Regions from separate parts of the Vibrio sp. JCM 18905 genome, predicted to be linked through region 1. Evidence: riboswitches for the same ligand, from Rfam matches in the RefSeq annotation. Region 1 holds a riboswitch; the other holds the start of a gene.
What was found. Region 1 has a riboswitch for cyclic di-GMP ahead of gbpA (N-acetylglucosamine-binding protein GbpA). Riboswitches for the same ligand answer to the same signal wherever they lie in the genome.

Region 1 (4,428 bases):
AGCTGCAGACCAACTTGTTGCATTCATTGGATGCAGAATCTCTCGGCTGCGCGTTTTCGCCACCTTCATCCTGGCTATCAAAATGCAAAGGAATGCAAACGGGAGGAAGCCAACTCGCTTGGAAAACACTGGAAGATTTTTTCAATCGACGAGGTCGCGATTATTATCGAAGCATCTCTAATCCTACAGCCTCACGTACAGCCTGTACTCGCCTTTCTCCATACCTCGCTTGGGGTAATATATCCTTGCGTGAAGTTTATCAGTACCTATTGAAATACTGGCAAGTTGCTGGGTTTCGTCGCAGCTTAATTGCGTTGTCTTCACGGCTGCATTGGCACTGTCACTTCATGCAGAAATTCGAGTCGGAATACGACATGGAGTTTTACTGTGTTAACCGGGCTTACGAACCGTTGATTAAACAAAGTAGCACTTTCGATGAAGAAAAGTTAGCAGCATGGAAATCCGGGCATACAGGCATACCTTTGATCGATGCCTGTATGCGCTGTTTGCATCAGACTGGCTATATAAACTTTCGCATGCGTGCCATGCTGGTTAGTTTTCTCACTCATCACATGAACATGGATTGGCGAACTGGCGTGACGCATTTAGCGCAACTATTCCTCGACTTTGAGCCTGGTATTCATTACCCACAATTCCAAATGCAAGCCGGGGTAACTGGGACCAATACAATCCGGATTTACAACCCGGTTAAGCAAGCCCAAGAACATGACCCTGATGGCGCGTTCATCTATAAATGGGTGCCTGAATTGCAAATGGTCCCCACCCCACTATTGTTCGAGCCCTGGACAATGACACAGATGGAAACCGTCATGTACCACTTGAAACCGGATAGCCGTTACCTAGCGCCTATTGTCGACCTAAATAGCGCAGCTAAAGACGCAAGGGAGCGTCTATGGACATGGCGCAAACGGGCCGATGTAAAACAAGAAGGCAAACGGATTTTAACGCGACACGTGAGACCATCGAAAGAAAGCAGGGCTCGTTGATCATCTCTTCATTTAGATACGTACAAACGGAGACATTCTCTAGGGAAACCGTTGTACCCTCAACTCGTAAGGAACACATTATGTTTAAACGTATCTTGGTTATCACGGCTACATTGATGGCGACTTTATCTTTTATGCTTCCCGTCAAGGCTCATGAGCATGGCATGATGAAGGCTGATATTGTCGACGTTGCCACTGAAAACGGCTCTTTCAATACACTTGTCGCTGCAGTGAAAGCGGCTGATCTAGTCGATACACTCAAAGGAGAAGGACCATTTACTGTTTTTGCACCAACGGATGACGCTTTTGCAAAACTGCCTGACGGTACAGTCGATATGCTCTTAATGCCGGAAAACAAAGACAAGTTAGTATCCATTTTGACTTATCACGTCGTCCCAGGGAAAGTAATGGCTGCCGATGTTGTTAAGCTGGACAAAGCGACTACGGTTCAGGGGCAAGACGTGATGATTAAAACCATGGGTGATAAAGTCATGGTCAACGATGCAAATGTAATGGCAACCGATGTGAAAGCTAAAAACGGCGTCATTCATGTTATTGATACCGTCATTATGCCTAATTAAATGATTCAGAGGGCGGTATATTCCGCCCTTTAAACGGTGCTTCTTCTATCCTTAATACTGCCCCTTCCCACATTCAACCCAACAACTAGCAACCCATTCACTCTAACTATAAAAAAGACAAAAACAACATTAAAACCAATACCTTAGAAGCAAAATAGCACAATATCAATGAGGCTGGCGTACCGTTACCTTTCAATTTGAGAACATGATTCCATGTCAGTGTCGTTTACTTTTCCACATGTAAATTCTTGAGCTAAATTTTGGCTGCTCAATCACATTTCGGCAAACCACTCGAAAGGGTGGGACGCAAAGCTTCCGGTCTGTCAGCATTCCATCATCAAAAGTAATGCTCATGATAGCGGGGTTGCCATGTTGCAACACTACATTATCCAAAGTATGGATTCATACAGCGTTGCTTCATGCTCAGCATGCGCCGAGGTGTGACATTAATTTGTCAGCCATAACAGAGGACATGTGATGAAATCCTTCCCAACCAAATCCGTACTTGCATTAGCACTTGCAAGCATTAGCTCAAGTGCTGCGGCTCACGGCTACGTATCAGAAACCAATGATGGTGTCGCTGCAAGTCGCGCGGCACTATGTAAGTATCCAACACCTGATACTAAAGAAAAAAATAATAACTGCGGTGCCATTCAATACGAGCCACAAAGTGTTGAAGGTCCTGATGGTTTTCCACAAACAGGGCCTCGCGATGGAAAAATATCAAGTGCCGAAACCGCTCTAGCTGCCGCTCTTGATGAACAAACTGCCGACCGCTGGGTTAAACGTCCTATTCAATCAGGTACACAGACTTTTGAATGGACATTTACCGCTAACCATGTGACGCGTGACTGGAAATATTACATCACCAAACCTGATTGGAACCCAAATGCCTCACTATCACGCGACTCGTTTGATCTGACTCCTTTCTGTGTAGTCGACGGCAATATGGTTCAACCTCCAAAACAGGTGAGCCATCAATGTAATGTGCCTACGCGAGAGGGGTATCACGTCATTCTGGCGGTATGGGATATTGGCGACACAGCGGCTTCATTTTATAACGTGATCGATGTGAAATTTGATGGTGACAGTCCAGTCATTCCAGATTGGACGCAAGGCGGTCAAATTATTCCGACGATGGATTTAAATGTTGGAGATTCGGTTTATACACGCGTATTTGATCAGGCGGGTGAAAACATAGCTTATCGAACCGAGCTAGAAATTACCGATGCAGTCATGGGCAAAGCGAAAAATTGGTCTTACGCTCTAGCAACGAAGATCAACCAAGAGCAAACTAAACTGCAAGCTGGACAGTATGCCGAGGATAAATTCACTCCTGTTTATGGTACTAACCCGGTGTACCTGCAAGCTAATAGCGGCCTTGAGCGTGTAGAAATCGGCTACAAGATAGAAACTCCCGCTCCAGAGTATTCACTCACAGTAGATGGCTTAGCAGACGAATATATTATTGAGTCAACACCGACAACGTTGGATCTGACACTCACTGCTGAAGGCGATTTAAACGCAGAACTCACCGTGTACAATCACCACCGTGAGCCACTTGCAAGCTGGGCAGATGAAATGAAAGACGGTTCGGTAGAGGCTGTATCGCTCGCTTTAACCAAATCAGAGCCTGGTCACCATATGCTCGTGACTCGTATTAAAGACAAAGATGGCAACTTGGTGGATCAGCAAACGCTCGACTTTCACTTAAAAGAAGAGTCAGTAACGCCACCACCATCTGGCGAGTACGATTTTGTCTTTCCTGAAGGGCTATCTAGCTACACGGCGGGCACAAAAGTGCTTGCAAGCGACGGTGCCATTTACCAATGTAAACCTTTCCCATACTCTGGTTACTGTGTACAGTGGAAAGAAAGCGCAAACCAATACGAACCAGGAACTGGTTCACACTGGGAAATGGCTTGGGATAAAGTCAACTAAATCGCCCTTTGAACGTTAAATAAAAAGAGCCTCGCTATGAGGCTCTTTCATTATCAAACGCAAAAATGGCAGTTTTCCCGATCTAAACCGTGAACACCTGACAAATTAGCCAAATGAGCCCGCCCTTCAATCAGCCCCATTTCATAACCTTCCAATAGAACGTTTTGTCGCATTGATAAGCGCTGAACAGGAAAATTATCTGGTGGTGCAATCACTCTGACATGCGTTCCCGGTGGAGGGTTACGAATAAATTCCAACGATTGATTGTAGTTATCTGCACGTCTTAACATCGCGTCCGCCATTTTAGGATGTTCGGCAAATAACTTCTTCATCAGCCATGTGGTTTTTACTGGCTTCTTGGCATAATTTAGCGGGTGAGAAAGCACAACGGTTATGTCTCGAGCCCCGCGACGATAAGCCTCACGCACCGGGATGGAATCTGCCACCCCGCCATCGGTATAGCAGCCTCCAGAAAAGCAAGGGGTATGCTTGTATGCAATGGGTAACGCTGTTGTCGCTTCAATCGCATGGTGAAAATTATCACGCGTCACGCGATAATAATCTGCCTGTCCTGTATCTACATTCGTCGTCGCTGCCAGAAAAGGAATGCCATTAAACAGTTTATTTTCATCGACGGGATACAAACGATTAGACTCTTCAAACAGCCACTTCACATCAATGAGGTCCCCACCTTTAACGAATCGAGTCGGATCAAAAAAGCGTTTACTCGTTGCCAGCTTAGTAATGACATTAATGCTGCGATGCGGATAGTCGGTCAAATAACCAATCAAGTTTGATGCGCCAGCAGATACACCAATGGCAAAGTCAAACGGTTTATAACTCTGCTCTAAAAACGCATCTAGCACTCCGCTTGCGAAGACACCTCGCATCGCGCCACC
Region 2 (4,428 bases), on a different replicon from region 1:
GAATTTAAACGTTGGTTTATTCTTGCTGCTGATGTAAATCCTTTAATGAAGTATTTTAAAGATCGAGAGTTACCCATTCCCACACTCTATTTAATGGGCGACAGAGATTACATGTTTATTAAGCCTGTTAAAGAAATGGTTGCGGCGCATAAGCTTAGTGTTTTACGAGAGATCCCCAACTGTGGTCATGTCTGTAATGTTGAGCGGCCTGAAGATTTCAATCAACATTCCATCGAATTTATTAAGCAGCAAACGGTTTCTGCTTAGCGCTGAATAAATCGATTGAGTAGGAGTAGGGGAGTTATTAAGGCTCCCCTATTTGATGTCCACATTGCCAACAAGCACCAAACTGCCCCTCGTTTACCTCATGGCACTTCGGGCACTGCCAATCTTGATACTCATTTCCATCGGATTGTTTGCGGTAGGCTTGTACTATTCCTTCTGCTTTTACTTGTTGTTTGGCGTCAAAAAGCCAGACATAAGGATCGGTATCATCACTAAACGGCAGCTCTCCTTTTAAACCGAAAATACCTTCTCCGCGGACTTCACAGTAGACTTGCTCGGTTTTCAATAATTCGCACACGATATGCGCTTCTGCTGGGTTTTTAGCAATGAATATTTTCATTAAACACGTCCACTTACTAATTATGAGTTTTGCTGACTCGGTGTTGGCCTTACTTTATTCATAACCCATTTAGTGATGATTGGAAACAGCCCCAGTAACGCAAAAGAGGCCAATACCGCAGGTGAAATAATGCCTGACAGGCTTTCAATTGTTGCTAACTGAGTACCGGCGTTTAAGTAAACTGCAGTGCCTGGCAACATACCTACTTGGCTAGTAAGGTAAAATCGACCTACAGACATTGGCGTTAAGCCCATCAACAAGTTGATAAGAAAGAAAGGGAATACCGGAATGAGACGCAAGGAAAATAGATAAAATGCACCGTCCTTTTCGACACCTTGGTTAATTGCGATTAACTTATTGCCAAACTTGTTTTGTACCCAGTCACGCAGCAAATATCGGCTGCTTAAAAATGCTAGCGTTGCACCCATAGTACTGGCGAAAGAAACCAGTAATAAGCTCGTCCAAAAACCAAATAGAGCCGCACCAAGTAATGTAACCACTGCAGCCCCAGGAATAGAAAAAGCGGTAATTGCAATGTAGGCAAAAAAGTAAATAGCTGCCGAAAAAACAAAGTTCTGATCGATGTATGTGGTCAGCGCTTCTTGTTGGGCTTTTGCATTTTCCAACGTTAAATACTGACTAAAGTTAACGCCTAAAAAGATAATGATCGCGACCAGGATTAGGCCTAATATCAGTTTCTTATTCATATTTATGATTCCAATTTGGGATATATGTAATAAGACAGAAGGAAAGTCGAAAAAATTTCACAAAAAAACCGCAGATTAGACTGCGGTTTTACAAGATAGTTTTTAAGGCCGACTTTTATTGGAGGCCATTCATCAACTCATCTCGGCGAGCTTGAGGTACAACGCTCCAATGAGTACCGTTAATAGCACCTTCTAGTGCCCATAACAGTTCAATGTTGACGGTTGCAGAGTGCGTATCTCTTATCGCTTTATAAGCGTTAAGTGCACCTTCCTCTTCCAGTTTTTCTACTGACTCAATGCCTGCTTTTTTTAGCATGCGTTCAGTAGCCAGTCGTAAGTTAGGCAAATCTTTTAAGCGATTAGGCTTTGTAGTTGCTTGCTGTTCTTTTTCAAGCTTTGCCTTTTTCAACGATTGGTTAGCTACTTCGATTAAGCGTTCGCTAGACTCCCATAAATCGTTGGAAATTGCGTAGTACTTAGTAACGACTGGGAAGCCACGTTTCTTATAAACGTAAGGCTTTAGCCCTTGTTTCTCGAAGTCAGATGAAGTTTGTTGGTCTGCTCTTATATGAAGCTGATTATTTACAACTAGTGCAAACATTGTTTCATCAGCGAATAGTCCGAAGCCACCAAACATTGAGCGCGACTTGATATTACCAAGTGCCTCAAATAGCTTCATAGAGTCTTTGAGTATCGGTTTATCCATGTTTTGTTATCTCGGTGTAATTAATATTACGCCACCAAAAGTCAGGTCCGAGAGAGTAGCAAACATGCGCAAAAGCAATGTCATTACAGGGTAAAGTCATCGCTTGCACACTTGCCATCGGTAACCCCGCTACCTTCCATATAGTATTATGGTTCAGGCCGGAGGCTTTGCGTCCCACCCTTTCGAATGGTTTGCCCTGTGCGTGACAGAATGAGCATACTTCGTATATTGAATTAACATCACGTTTTACCCGTAAAAGTGTGATTCTGGTTCAATAAAAAGTGTCGACAAGCGCATATTTGTGCATATTTGAGAATAAGGCGGGATGATCTCGAGGTTGTGAGGGTGTGTGATTTACCTACATATAAAACAGAGACTTAGAGATTCGAGATTTTTTGTCTAACAAACCTAAGTCAGGGAAAAGTTATTTAGAGATGAAAAATAAGCGCCCTTTTAGAGCGCTTATTTGACATCGTTATATTTGGCGAATTTTAGTTCATTTTCTTCACGGTGTTTCGAATTACAAGCTCAGGTTGCATTTCGAAAATTCGCTTTTCGTGTTCTTTATCTTTGATTCGCTCAAGTAGGATCTCGAACGCATTTTTACCCACACGACGTTTAGGTTGGTGGATAGTGGTTAACGGTGGAGAGAAGTATTCCGCAAGCTCGATGTTGTCGTAGCCGATCACTGAAATATCATCAGGAACTTTGATACCGTTTTGTTGTAGTCGGCTCATTAGGCCCAGAGCCATTGTGTCGTTAAAACAGAATACCGCTGTCGGACGTTTGTCCATTGCTGTAATTTTATCTGCGACTAATACGGCCGTATCACATTCAAAGTTACCTTCAAGGATCCAGTCTTCATTTACAGCTAGGTTTGCTTCGCTCATCGCGCGACGGAAACCTGCAATGCGTTCTTGGCAAGCAAGTTTTTCAAAATGACCGCTTAGACAAGCAATATCAGTATGGCCATTGTCGATCAGATGTTTGGTTGCGATGTAGCCACCTTCTTCTGAGTTATCCATGATCTTGTCCGCTTGTGAGCTTTCTGGACCCCAATCCATGACCACTTTAGGAATGTCGGCATGACGGTCAAGCATCTCTTTAAGCTCTTCGGTTAAGTCAGAACACATCACTAGGATGCCATCAACACGTTTTTCAGCCAGCATACGGATGTAATCGCGTTGTTTTTCGTAAATCCCACCCGTATTACACAGAATCAGAGTGTAGCCTTGGCGGTAACAGTAGCTCTCAACCCCGTCAATCACTTCTGAGAAGAATAGGTTGGTTGACTGCGTTACTAACATGCCAATCGTACGAGTTGAGTTGCACTTTAGGCTGCGTGCAACCGCACTTGGCGCGTAATTCAACTCGTCCACGGCTTTCATTACTTTTTCTTGCGTTGCTTCTGCAACGAAACGCGTTTTATTGATAACGTGCGAAACTGTCGTAGTGGAAACGCCGGCTAAGCGAGCAACGTCTTTTATAGTGGCCATAAATGGTGTCCTGTATCGAGCTACTGAAATATGTCGTGTTGGATGTACCTGATGCTCTAATGGTTTACACCCAGCAATCTAAGGTTGGCGCTAAGTGTTTCGGCAGCGGTTGGTCCAAGCACGACAAAAGGGTACGTAGCAGCATCGGTCGATGAATTTTATCTTTTTTCTATCTGATGAGAAATTGCCATCAACCTGTTAAAAAACACAAAAACCGCTATATTTCAGCGGTTTACATATAAATCATATTTAATCGTTTGCGCTCACATTTTAGCCCTATGTGGACTGACTAGCAATGTTTTCAGCAAGAGATTTGTGTATTTGAAGTCACATTTTGACTGCTAAATAACCAAGCGTCTTTGAGCTAAGTTAAGGCAAACGAATAATATACCCAACTTACTTACATTCAGTTATTTCAGGTATACAGGAAGCCCGATAGGCGGGCTCCTTAAAAATAGGCGGCAATTATTCCCCAAGAAGGTAAGCGCTGTCTAGTTTACAAAATGCAACTAATAGTTTCGCGACGCTCGAGTAGAACCCAAATTCGTCGAATTGTTTACATTTGTCTGCAAACTGAGGTAGCCAAGACATCAACTGTTGCTGGATAAAGTCGTTTTGTTTAACGAAGGCTTCTTCCATGTGTTTTTCTTGCTCAAGTTCGTTTGAGCGGATAATCATGTTGCCGAGAAAGTCGAGTTCAACGGCTAAGTGGTCAGCAGGCTCTTTTAGATTTTCATCTACTTGAACGCCAAATTCTGCCATCAACTTTTCCATTTCCTCGGCTGGCTTGTCATTCAGCAAACCTGATTCACCGATGTACATCGATGCGTAAGGAAGAGCGCCGTATTTTTCTGTCTTCAAAAACAGTTCACAAAAGTCAGCAGCAAGCTCCAA

Region 2: linked by a shared signal. The riboswitch ahead of ACZ5ZC_RS13140 (TfoX/Sxy family DNA transformation protein) and the one ahead of gbpA (N-acetylglucosamine-binding protein GbpA) in region 1 are both predicted to bind cyclic di-GMP.

What each region holds. Positions count from the first base shown of each region.
Region 1 covers NZ_AP043878.1:941,638-946,065, reverse strand. The annotation lists gene ACZ5ZC_RS04100 (FAD-binding domain-containing protein) at 1-1,007, shown strand, start outside; gene ACZ5ZC_RS04095 (fasciclin domain-containing protein) at 1,088-1,588, shown strand; cyclic di-GMP riboswitch class I at 1,860-1,960, shown strand; gene gbpA (N-acetylglucosamine-binding protein GbpA) at 2,066-3,529, shown strand; gene ACZ5ZC_RS04085 (patatin-like phospholipase family protein) at 3,583-4,428, opposite strand, start outside.
Region 2 covers NZ_AP043879.1:1,058,754-1,063,181, forward strand. The annotation lists gene ACZ5ZC_RS13125 (alpha/beta fold hydrolase) at 1-267, shown strand, start outside; gene ACZ5ZC_RS13130 (hypothetical protein) at 305-625, opposite strand; gene ACZ5ZC_RS13135 (TVP38/TMEM64 family protein) at 646-1,332, opposite strand; gene ACZ5ZC_RS13140 (TfoX/Sxy family DNA transformation protein) at 1,448-2,038, opposite strand; cyclic di-GMP riboswitch class I at 2,155-2,244, opposite strand; gene purR (HTH-type transcriptional repressor PurR) at 2,530-3,534, opposite strand; gene torD (molecular chaperone TorD) at 4,000-4,428, opposite strand, start outside.